Regions from separate parts of the Streptomyces sp. NPDC028314 genome, predicted to be linked through region 2. Evidence: predicted binding sites of a transcription regulator. Region 2 holds the regulator's gene; the other holds the start of a gene.
What was found. The regulator HspR, encoded in region 2, represses chaperone genes until heat shock. The targets are predictions, from matches to a motif close to TTGAGNNNNNNNNNCTCAA.

Region 1 (4,168 bases), on a different contig from region 2:
CCCGGCCCTTCGACCTCGACGGCGCCCTGTCCGACCACGCGGCTGCCGCCCCGCACACGATGCCCTCGGCCGCCGCCTTCGAGGAGGCGATGCGCGGCCTCGGTGTCGACGACTCCGTCACCGTGGTCGTGTACGACGGCGCCGGGATCCACTCCAGCGCCCGGGCGTGGTGGATGCTGCGCGCGATGGGCTTCGACCGGGCTGCGGTCCTCGACGGCGGCCTCCCCGCCTGGGTCGCCGCCGGCCTGCCCGTGGAGGACACCGGACCGGCGTACGAGGGCCCGCGCGGCTCCTTCACCGCCCGGCCGCGGGCCGGGCTCCTGGTGGACAGCGCCGCCGTGGCCGCCGCCCTGGCGGACCCGGCGGCGGCCGTGCTCGACGCCCGGACCCGGGAGCGCTTCGCGGGCACGGCACCCGAACCCCGGCCGGGGCTGCGCGGCGGCCACATGCCGGGCGCCCTGAACCTCCCCTTCGGCGACCTCAAGGGGCCGGGCGGGCTGATGCGGCCCGCCGCGGAACTTCGCGAGGCCTTCCGCGCGTTGGCGGGAGAGCGGGAGCGGCTGTACTTCAGCTGCGGGTCGGGGGTGACGGCCTGCGTGCTCGCGCTGGGCGCCGACCTGGCCGGATACCGGGACCTCGCGGTGTACGACGGCTCGTGGAGCGAGTGGGGCCTGCCCTCGGAACTCCCGGTCGTGACGGGGGGATAACCCCACCGCGGCTCGGGGTACGGCCCCCATCGCCGCGCGGCGCGCGCCTGCCCAGACTGGCGTCATGCCTCTTCACGCCACGTCAGCCCGCCCCGCCCACAAGGCACTTGCCGCCACCGTTACCGCCACCGCCGTCGCCCTGGCCGGCGGGCTGCTCCTCTCCGGCTGCTCGCTCTCCTCGCACACGATGAGGACCGCGGACTCCGACGCCACGGTCACCGAGGCCGTCTCGGCGGTCGAGGTCACGGACGCGCGGCACGGCTCGATCGAGGTCACCCCCGGCAGCGGCCCGGGCGTCACCGTCCACCGCACCGTCCACTACCGGGGCAACGAGACCCCCCGGCCGGGCCAGCAGGTCGCCGGGGGCTTGCTCACCTTCAGCAACGGCTGCTCCGGCAGCTGCTACGTCGACTACCGCCTGGAGGTCCCGGCCTCGGCGACGGTCAAACTGGAGAGCAGCAGCGGCCGGGTGACGGTGTCCGGGGTGGCCGCCGCCGACCTCGCCACCTCCTCCGGCCCGGTGAAGGCCGAGCGGATCGCGGGCGCGCTGAAGATACGTACCTCCTCCGGTGACATCACGGGCGCGGGCCTGTCCGGGCCGGGCGCCGACGTCCGCTCCGACTCGGGGGACGCCCGCCTGGACTTCGCCGCGCCCCCGGCCTCGGTGAACGCCGACACCGGCTCGGGCAACGTCACCCTGCAGGTGCCGTCCGGGCCCTACCGGGTCGAGGTCTCCACCACCTCGGGGGACCGCGAGGTCGGCCTCGACGCCGACCCGGCGGCCACCGCCCGTCTCGCCGTGAAGACCACCTCGGGCGACGTCCGCGTCTCGGCCGCCTGACGGGCCCGAGGCAGAGGGCCGGGACCCGCGGGAATCGGCTGGCGGACCGGCGCCGGTTCCGTGCAGATTGGCCCCGCGCACCGGGGGAGCCGGTGGAGGGAGCGGGGATCGGATGACGTCCGGCATGCCGTGGACGGGTGACGACCGCGGCCACAACGACGAGGTCCACGCGCGCTGGCTGCGACGGCTGAACCGGCCCGCCGGCGAGCCCGGCTACCGCGACGAGTGGTACTCCGAGCAGTGCGGCGGGTGCCGGTTCTGGACGGCGCTCGGCGGAGAGTTCGGGCAGGGCTGGGGCGCCTGCACCCATGCGGGGTCGGCGTCCGACGGGCGGATGCGCTTCGAGCACGACGGCTGTGCAGACTTCACCGACCGCGAAGACGGATCTTTCGGCTGATCAGAGGGCCTCCACTGGCTGTTCGCCCCCGGCGAACGGGCGTTGGGGAACATCGGGGGACTCACAGGCATTGAGTCGGCATAGCTCAACTTCACTGCCGGAGGGAAGATCATGGCTTCGACGTCCGTAACGCTCACTCTGCCCGTGCTGCCGCTCGACGACGAGGTCGTGCTGCCTGGAATGGTCGTACCGCTGGACCTGTCCGACGCCGAGGTGCGAGGGGCCGTGGAGGCCGCTCAGGCCGCCGCGGGCAGCGGGAAGCCCCGGGTGCTGCTCGTGCCGCGGGTCGACGGGAAGTACGCCGGCATCGGTGTGCTGGGGACCGTCGAGCAGGTGGGGCGGCTCTCCGACGGCGACCCTGGCGCCCTCATCCGGGGGCGCGGGCGCGTCCGCATCGGGGCCGGGACCACCGGCCCCGGGGCCGCGCTCTGGGTCGAGGGCGAGTCCGTCGACGAGAAGGTGCCGGATCCGCTGCCCGGGGCCGCCGCCGAGCTCGTCAAGGAGTACAAGGCGCTCGCCACCAGCTGGCTCAAGAAGCGCGGGGCCTGGCAGGTCGTGGACCGCGTGCAGCAGATCGAAGGGGTCTCGGCGCTCGCCGACAACTCCGGGTACTCGCCGTTCCTGACCGTGGCCCAGAAGGTGGAACTGCTGGAGACGACCGACCCCGTCGCCCGGCTCAAGCTCGCGATCAAGGCGCTGAGCGACCACCTCGCCGAACAGGACGTCGCCGAGTCCATCGCCAAGGACGTACAGGACGGCGTCGACAAGCAGCAGCGCGAGTTCCTGCTGAAGCGGCAGCTGGAGGCCGTCCGCAAGGAACTGCGCGAGCTGGGCGGCGAGAAGGAGGGCGAGGAGTCCGACGACTACCGCGCCCGGGTCGAGGCCGCCGACCTGCCCGAGAAGGTGCGCGAGGCCGCGCTCAAGGAGGTCGACAAGCTGGAGCGCTCCAGCGACCAGTCTCCCGAGGGCTCCTGGATCCGGACCTGGCTCGACACCGTGCTGGAACTGCCCTGGAACGAGCGCACCGAGGACGAGTACGACATCCGCGGGGCCCGGGCGGTGCTCGACGCCGAGCACGCCGGACTGAGCGACGTGAAGGACCGCATCACCGAGTACCTCGCCGTGCGCAAGCGGCGTTCCGAGCGGGGCATGGGCGTCATCGGCGGGCGGCGCGGCGGAGCCGTGCTGGCGCTCGTAGGCCCTCCCGGGGTCGGAAAGACGAGCCTCGGCGAGAGCGTCGCGCACGCCATGGGCCGCAAGTTCGTCCGCGTCGCGCTCGGCGGCGTACGGGACGAGGCCGAGATCCGCGGCCACCGGCGGACGTACGTCGGCGCGCTGCCGGGCCGGATCGTGCGCGCCATCAAGGAGGCCGGGTCGATGAACCCGGTCGTCCTCCTGGACGAGATCGACAAGGTCGGCTCCGACTTCCGCGGAGACCCGGCGGCGGCCCTGCTGGAGGTCCTCGACCCCGCGCAGAACCACACCTTCCGGGACCACTACCTGGAGGTGGAGCTCGACCTGAGCGACGTCGTGTTCCTGGCCACCGCCAATGTCCTGGAGGCCATTCCGGAGGCCCTCGCCGACCGGATGGAGCTCGTCCGGCTCGACGGGTACACCGAGGACGAGAAGGTCGTCATCGCCCGCGACCACCTGCTGCCCCGGCAGCTGGAGCGCGCCGGACTCGCCGCCGACGAGGTGGTCCTCCAGGAGGGCGCCCTGCGCAAGCTGGCAGGGGAGTACACCCGGGAGGCGGGGGTGCGCACCCTGGAGCGGTCCATCGCACGGCTGCTGCGCAAGGTCACCTCGCAGCACGAGCTGGGCGAGCGGGAACTGCCCCTGAGCATCGGCGCCGACGACCTGCGTGCCCTCATCGGGCGTCCGCACCACGTCCCGGAGTCCGCACAGGACCCGGCGCAGCGGCGGACCGCCGTACCCGGCGTGGCCACCGGTCTGGCCGTGACGGGCGCGGGCGGTGACGTGCTCTTCGTCGAGGCCTCGCTGGCCGACCCGGAGACGGGCGCCGCCGGGCTGACCCTGACCGGACAGCTGGGCGACGTGATGAAGGAGTCCGCGCAGATCGCGCTCAGCTTCCTGCGCTCGCACGGCGCGGAGCTGGAGCTTCCGGTCGCCGACCTCAAGGACCGGGGCGTGCACATCCACTTCCCGGCGGGCGCGGTGCCCAAGGACGGCCCGAGCGCGGGCATCACCATGACGACCGCGCTG
Region 2 (4,168 bases):
GCACAACGGCGCCATCGTGGTCAGGTCCACGATGGCGCCGTTGTGTGGGGGTAGCGCCTGAGCGATCTGCAACGACGGGGGAATCGCTTCAGGCACTGCGGGGGGTGGCGGCGGTGATATCGGGTTCAAAGAGCTGGTGGTCGCGCTGATCGAGGTTGACGAAGACCATGCCGTACCGCACTTCGCAGCGGACGGGCTGCGGTGCGCCCCGGGGGCGGCGCAGACAGCGGTAGGCGCGGACGTCTTCGTCCTCCTCGCGCACGACGACGATGGGCTGGCCGAACAGGGTGACCATCAACGAGTCGCCGGCGTGGGGGATCGCCGTGGCGAGATCGATGAACTGCCACCCGGACCGGTACGCCGAAGCCATCTCGCGCCGGAAGTCTCGGTCGTCGGGGGTCATCAGGCGGCCATCGCAGGCAGAGCGGTCCAACCGGAGTCGGACGCGGCGGCCGGCTTGTTGGTCCAGCCGCTGTCCGACTTGACCTTCGTACCGGCGGTCTTGCCGGAGTCGCTGACCGGTGGGGTGGTCCAGCCACTGTCCGACTCGCCCGTCGAGCCGCTGGTCCAGCCGCTGTCTATGGCCAGAGCGCCCCCCGCCTCACTCTGCACGGCACTGACTGCTCCAAAGGCCGCAACAGCGGAGAAAACAACGGCAAGCGCCGAGCGAAGCATTCTCTTATACATGGTCGGCTTCGTCCTCACTTGATGGAATCCTCTCCCCCGCCTGACAGACGATGGCTCATTCAGGCACGTCAATGCCACAGGGACGATGCATCATGTTCTTGCATGTTCAGGACCCTGGGGGGTGGAGATTTGCCCAAAAGTGCGACAAACCCGACACATCCCCACTCCGTCACGTCCCTGTGCGCCGAGGGAACGCGGCTGTACGCGGCGGCGCTCAGCACCGGCCGGATCGCTCGGAGCGAGGTTCAGCAGGCCCCCTGCCTGCTTGAATTCGCCCTACTGCAGCCCGACCCTGATGACGCGAACCAACTGCGTCCGGTTCCCCCATCCGTCGCTCTGGCGCAACGGCTGCATCCGATTGAACGCGAGATCCAGGACCGTCGTCGCACCGCTGTAGATCTCACCGATGCTTTCGAGCCGTTTCTGACCATCAGTGCGCAGAACCCGGCCAACACCCACGCCATCACGGTGCTGGAGGGCTTCGACCGCATCAACGCGGCCCTCGACCTGGCCACCGCGGACTGCCACACGGAGATGCTGACGGTCCAGCCGGGCGGCGCCAGGCCCTCGCTCGCCCTCACCCAGGCGCTGGAACGGGACGCCCCGCTGATCGACCGGGGCATCAGCATCCGGACCCTCTACCAGCACACCGCGCGGCACAGCCAGGGCACGCTCGCCTACGTGGACCGCATCTCCGCGGGCAAGGTGGAGATCCGCACGCTGGAGGAGCTCATCGAGCGGCTCATCATCTTCGACCGCACCGTGGCCTTCATCCCGGTGAGCGACGACCGGCGGGTGGCGCTCGAACTGCGGCACCCGGGGCTGGTCGACTACCTCATCAAGGTGTTCGAGCAGCTCTGGCGGCGCGCTGTGCCCCTCAGCGAAGAGGTGACGTACACGCACATGCACGACGGGATTTCCGGCGTGCAGAGGTCCATCGCGCAGCTTCTGGTCGAGGGCCACGTGGACGAGGCGATCGCGCGCCGGCTGGGGATGAACGTACGGACCTGCCGCGCGCACATCGCCAAGCTGGCCACCGCCCTCGGCAGCGGCAGCCGGGCCCAGCTCGGCTTCCTCATCGCCCAGTCGGGGATCCTGCACAGCACGGAGCCCCACCTGCCGGAGGACGAGGCCTGAGACGAACGCCGAAGGCCCCGCCCGGGGATCCGGGCGGGGCCTTCGGTCAAGAGCCTCCGGGCAGAGCCTTTGGTCAGGGCCTTCGAGCGGGCGCGAGTGGCGTTGCCCGTCTCAGTCCATCGGGCGCTTGGGGCGCCAGACGACCAGGGCGCTCCCCGGCTGCGGCGGCTGGTACGGGACCAGGTCGCGGCGGTACGAGGCGTGCACCTGGGCCTCGCGGGCCTGGAGGGCGGCCGCCGCACCGTCCACAGCTGTGGACAGTTCGGCCACGCGCTGCTGGAGGGCCGCGACCTGGTTCTCCAGTTCGATGATCCGCTTGATGCCCGCGAGGTTGATGCCCTCGTCCTGGGACAGCGCCTGCACCGTGCGGAGCAGTTCGATGTCCCTGGCCGAATATCGCCGTCCGCGGCCGGCCGTACGGTCCGGTGAGACCAGGCCGAGGCGGTCGTACTGGCGGAGGGTCTGCGGATGCAGCCCCGAGAGCTGGGCGGCCACCGAGATCACATAGACCGGGGTCTCATCGGTGAGCTGGTAAGCCCCACCCAATCGAGACTGTCTGCGGCGGCCGTCCATGTCATGCTCCCTTCGCGGACTCGAACAGGAGGGCGCGCGGGTCCTGGGACTCCGTCGCGTCGCGGTACATCTCCAGCGCTTCGCGGGCCTTGTCGGACAGCTCGGACGGCACCGCGACCTCCACCGTCACCAGCAGGTCGCCGCGGGTGCCGTCCTTGCGGACCGCTCCCTTGCCGCGGGCCCGCATCGTACGGCCGTTGGGGGTGCCCGCGGGCAGCTTCAGGGTGACCGGAGGGCCGTTCAGGGTCGGGACCCTGATCTCGGCGCCCAGGGCGGCCTCGGCGAACGTCACCGGGACCGTCACCGTGAGGTTGTCGTCCCGCCGGCCGAACACCGGGTGGCTGCCGACGTGGACGACGACGTACAGGTCGCCCCCCGGACCGCCGCGCTCGCCCGGAGCGCCCTTGCCGCGCAGCCGGATCCGCTGGCCGTCGGAGACGCCCGCCGGGATCCTGACCTGCATGGTCCGGGAGCTGCGGGCCCGGCCGCTGCCCTTGCAGATGTCGCACGGGGTCTCGGCGATCAGGCCGCGGCCCTTGCAGTCCGCGCAGGGGTCGGTCAGCGAGAAGCCGCCGCCGCTGCCCCGCGAGACCTGGCCGGTGCCGACGCAGGTCGGGCACACCCGGGGGGTGCCGTTCTTGTCGCCGGTGCCGGAACAGGCCTTGCAGGGCGCCTGCGAGGACATCCGGAGCGGGACGGTCGCGCCGTCCACGGCCTCCGTGAAGGACAGCGTGACCTCGGACTCGATGTCCTGGCCGCGGCGCGGCTGGGCACGGGTTCCCGTACCGGCGCCGGCGCCGCCGCGGTTGAACAGTCCGCCGAAGACATCGCCCAGGCCGCCGCCGAAGCCGCCGGCCGCGCCACCCTGCTGGGTGCCGCCGAAGAGGTCTCCGAGGTCGAAGTTGAACGAGCCGCCGCCCCCGCCCGGACCGGGGCGGAAGCCCCCGTTGCCGAACAGGGCGCGGGCCTCGTCGTACTCCTTGCGCTTCTTGGGGTCGCCGAGGACGTCCTGCGCCTCGGAGATCTCCTTGAAGCGCTCCTCGGCCGCGGTGTCGCCCTTGTTGGCGTCCGGGTGGAACTCGCGGGCGAGCTTCCGGTACGCCTTCTTGATCTCGGCCTCGGTCGCGTCCTTCGGGACACCGAGGACCTTGTAGTAGTCCTTCTCGACGAAGTCCTTCGTGCTCATCCTCGGTGGCCCTCCTTCCGTGCACCTACATGTTGTTCGACGTCAGCCCTCGTCGGGGGCATCCGTGTCCTTGTCAGACGGCTTGTCGCCGTCCGCGGACTCGGACTTGGCGGCGGGAGCCGCACCCGGCTGGGGCTCGGCCACCGCGACCCGCGCGGGGCGGATCGTGCGCTCGCCGATCCGGTAGCCCGGCTGCAGGATCGCCACGCAGGTCGTCTCGGTGACGTCCGGCGCGTACGAGTGCATCAGGGCCTCGTGGATCGTCGGGTCGAAGGGCTCGCCCTCCTTGCCGAACTGCTGCAGCCCCATCTTGGCGGCGGCGGTCTCCAGCGATTCGGCCACCGACTTGAAGCCGCCGACCAGTTCGCCATGCTCCCGCGCCCGGCCGATGTCGTCCAGGGTCGGGAGGAGTTCCGTCAGCAGGGACGCGACCGCGATCTCCTTGACGGCGATACGGTCCCGCTCCACCCGGCGGCGGTAGTTCTGGTACTCCGCCTGGAGCCGCTGGAGGTCCGCGGTGCGCTCACCGAGCGCGGTACGGGCCTGGTCCAGCTGCGCCAGCAGAGCCGCTTCCTGCCCGAGGGC

Region 1: the regulator HspR is predicted to act here: its motif matches at 2,016-2,034, upstream of lon (endopeptidase La).

What each region holds. Positions count from the first base shown of each region.
Region 1 is NZ_JBVHTP010000026.1:56,086-60,253, forward strand. It holds gene ACZ4TG_RS37565 (sulfurtransferase) at 1-707, shown strand, start outside; gene ACZ4TG_RS37570 (DUF4097 family beta strand repeat-containing protein) at 772-1,548, shown strand; gene ACZ4TG_RS37575 (DUF3027 domain-containing protein) at 1,661-1,945, shown strand; gene lon (endopeptidase La) at 2,057-4,168, shown strand, end outside.
Region 2 is NZ_JBVHTP010000002.1:444,931-449,098, reverse strand. It holds gene ACZ4TG_RS06280 (Rieske (2Fe-2S) protein) at 89-403, opposite strand; gene ACZ4TG_RS06275 (hypothetical protein) at 403-612, opposite strand; gene ACZ4TG_RS06270 (helix-turn-helix transcriptional regulator) at 790-1,824, shown strand; gene ACZ4TG_RS06265 (heat shock protein transcriptional repressor HspR) at 1,936-2,397, opposite strand; gene dnaJ (molecular chaperone DnaJ) at 2,399-3,583, opposite strand; gene grpE (nucleotide exchange factor GrpE) at 3,626-4,168, opposite strand, start outside.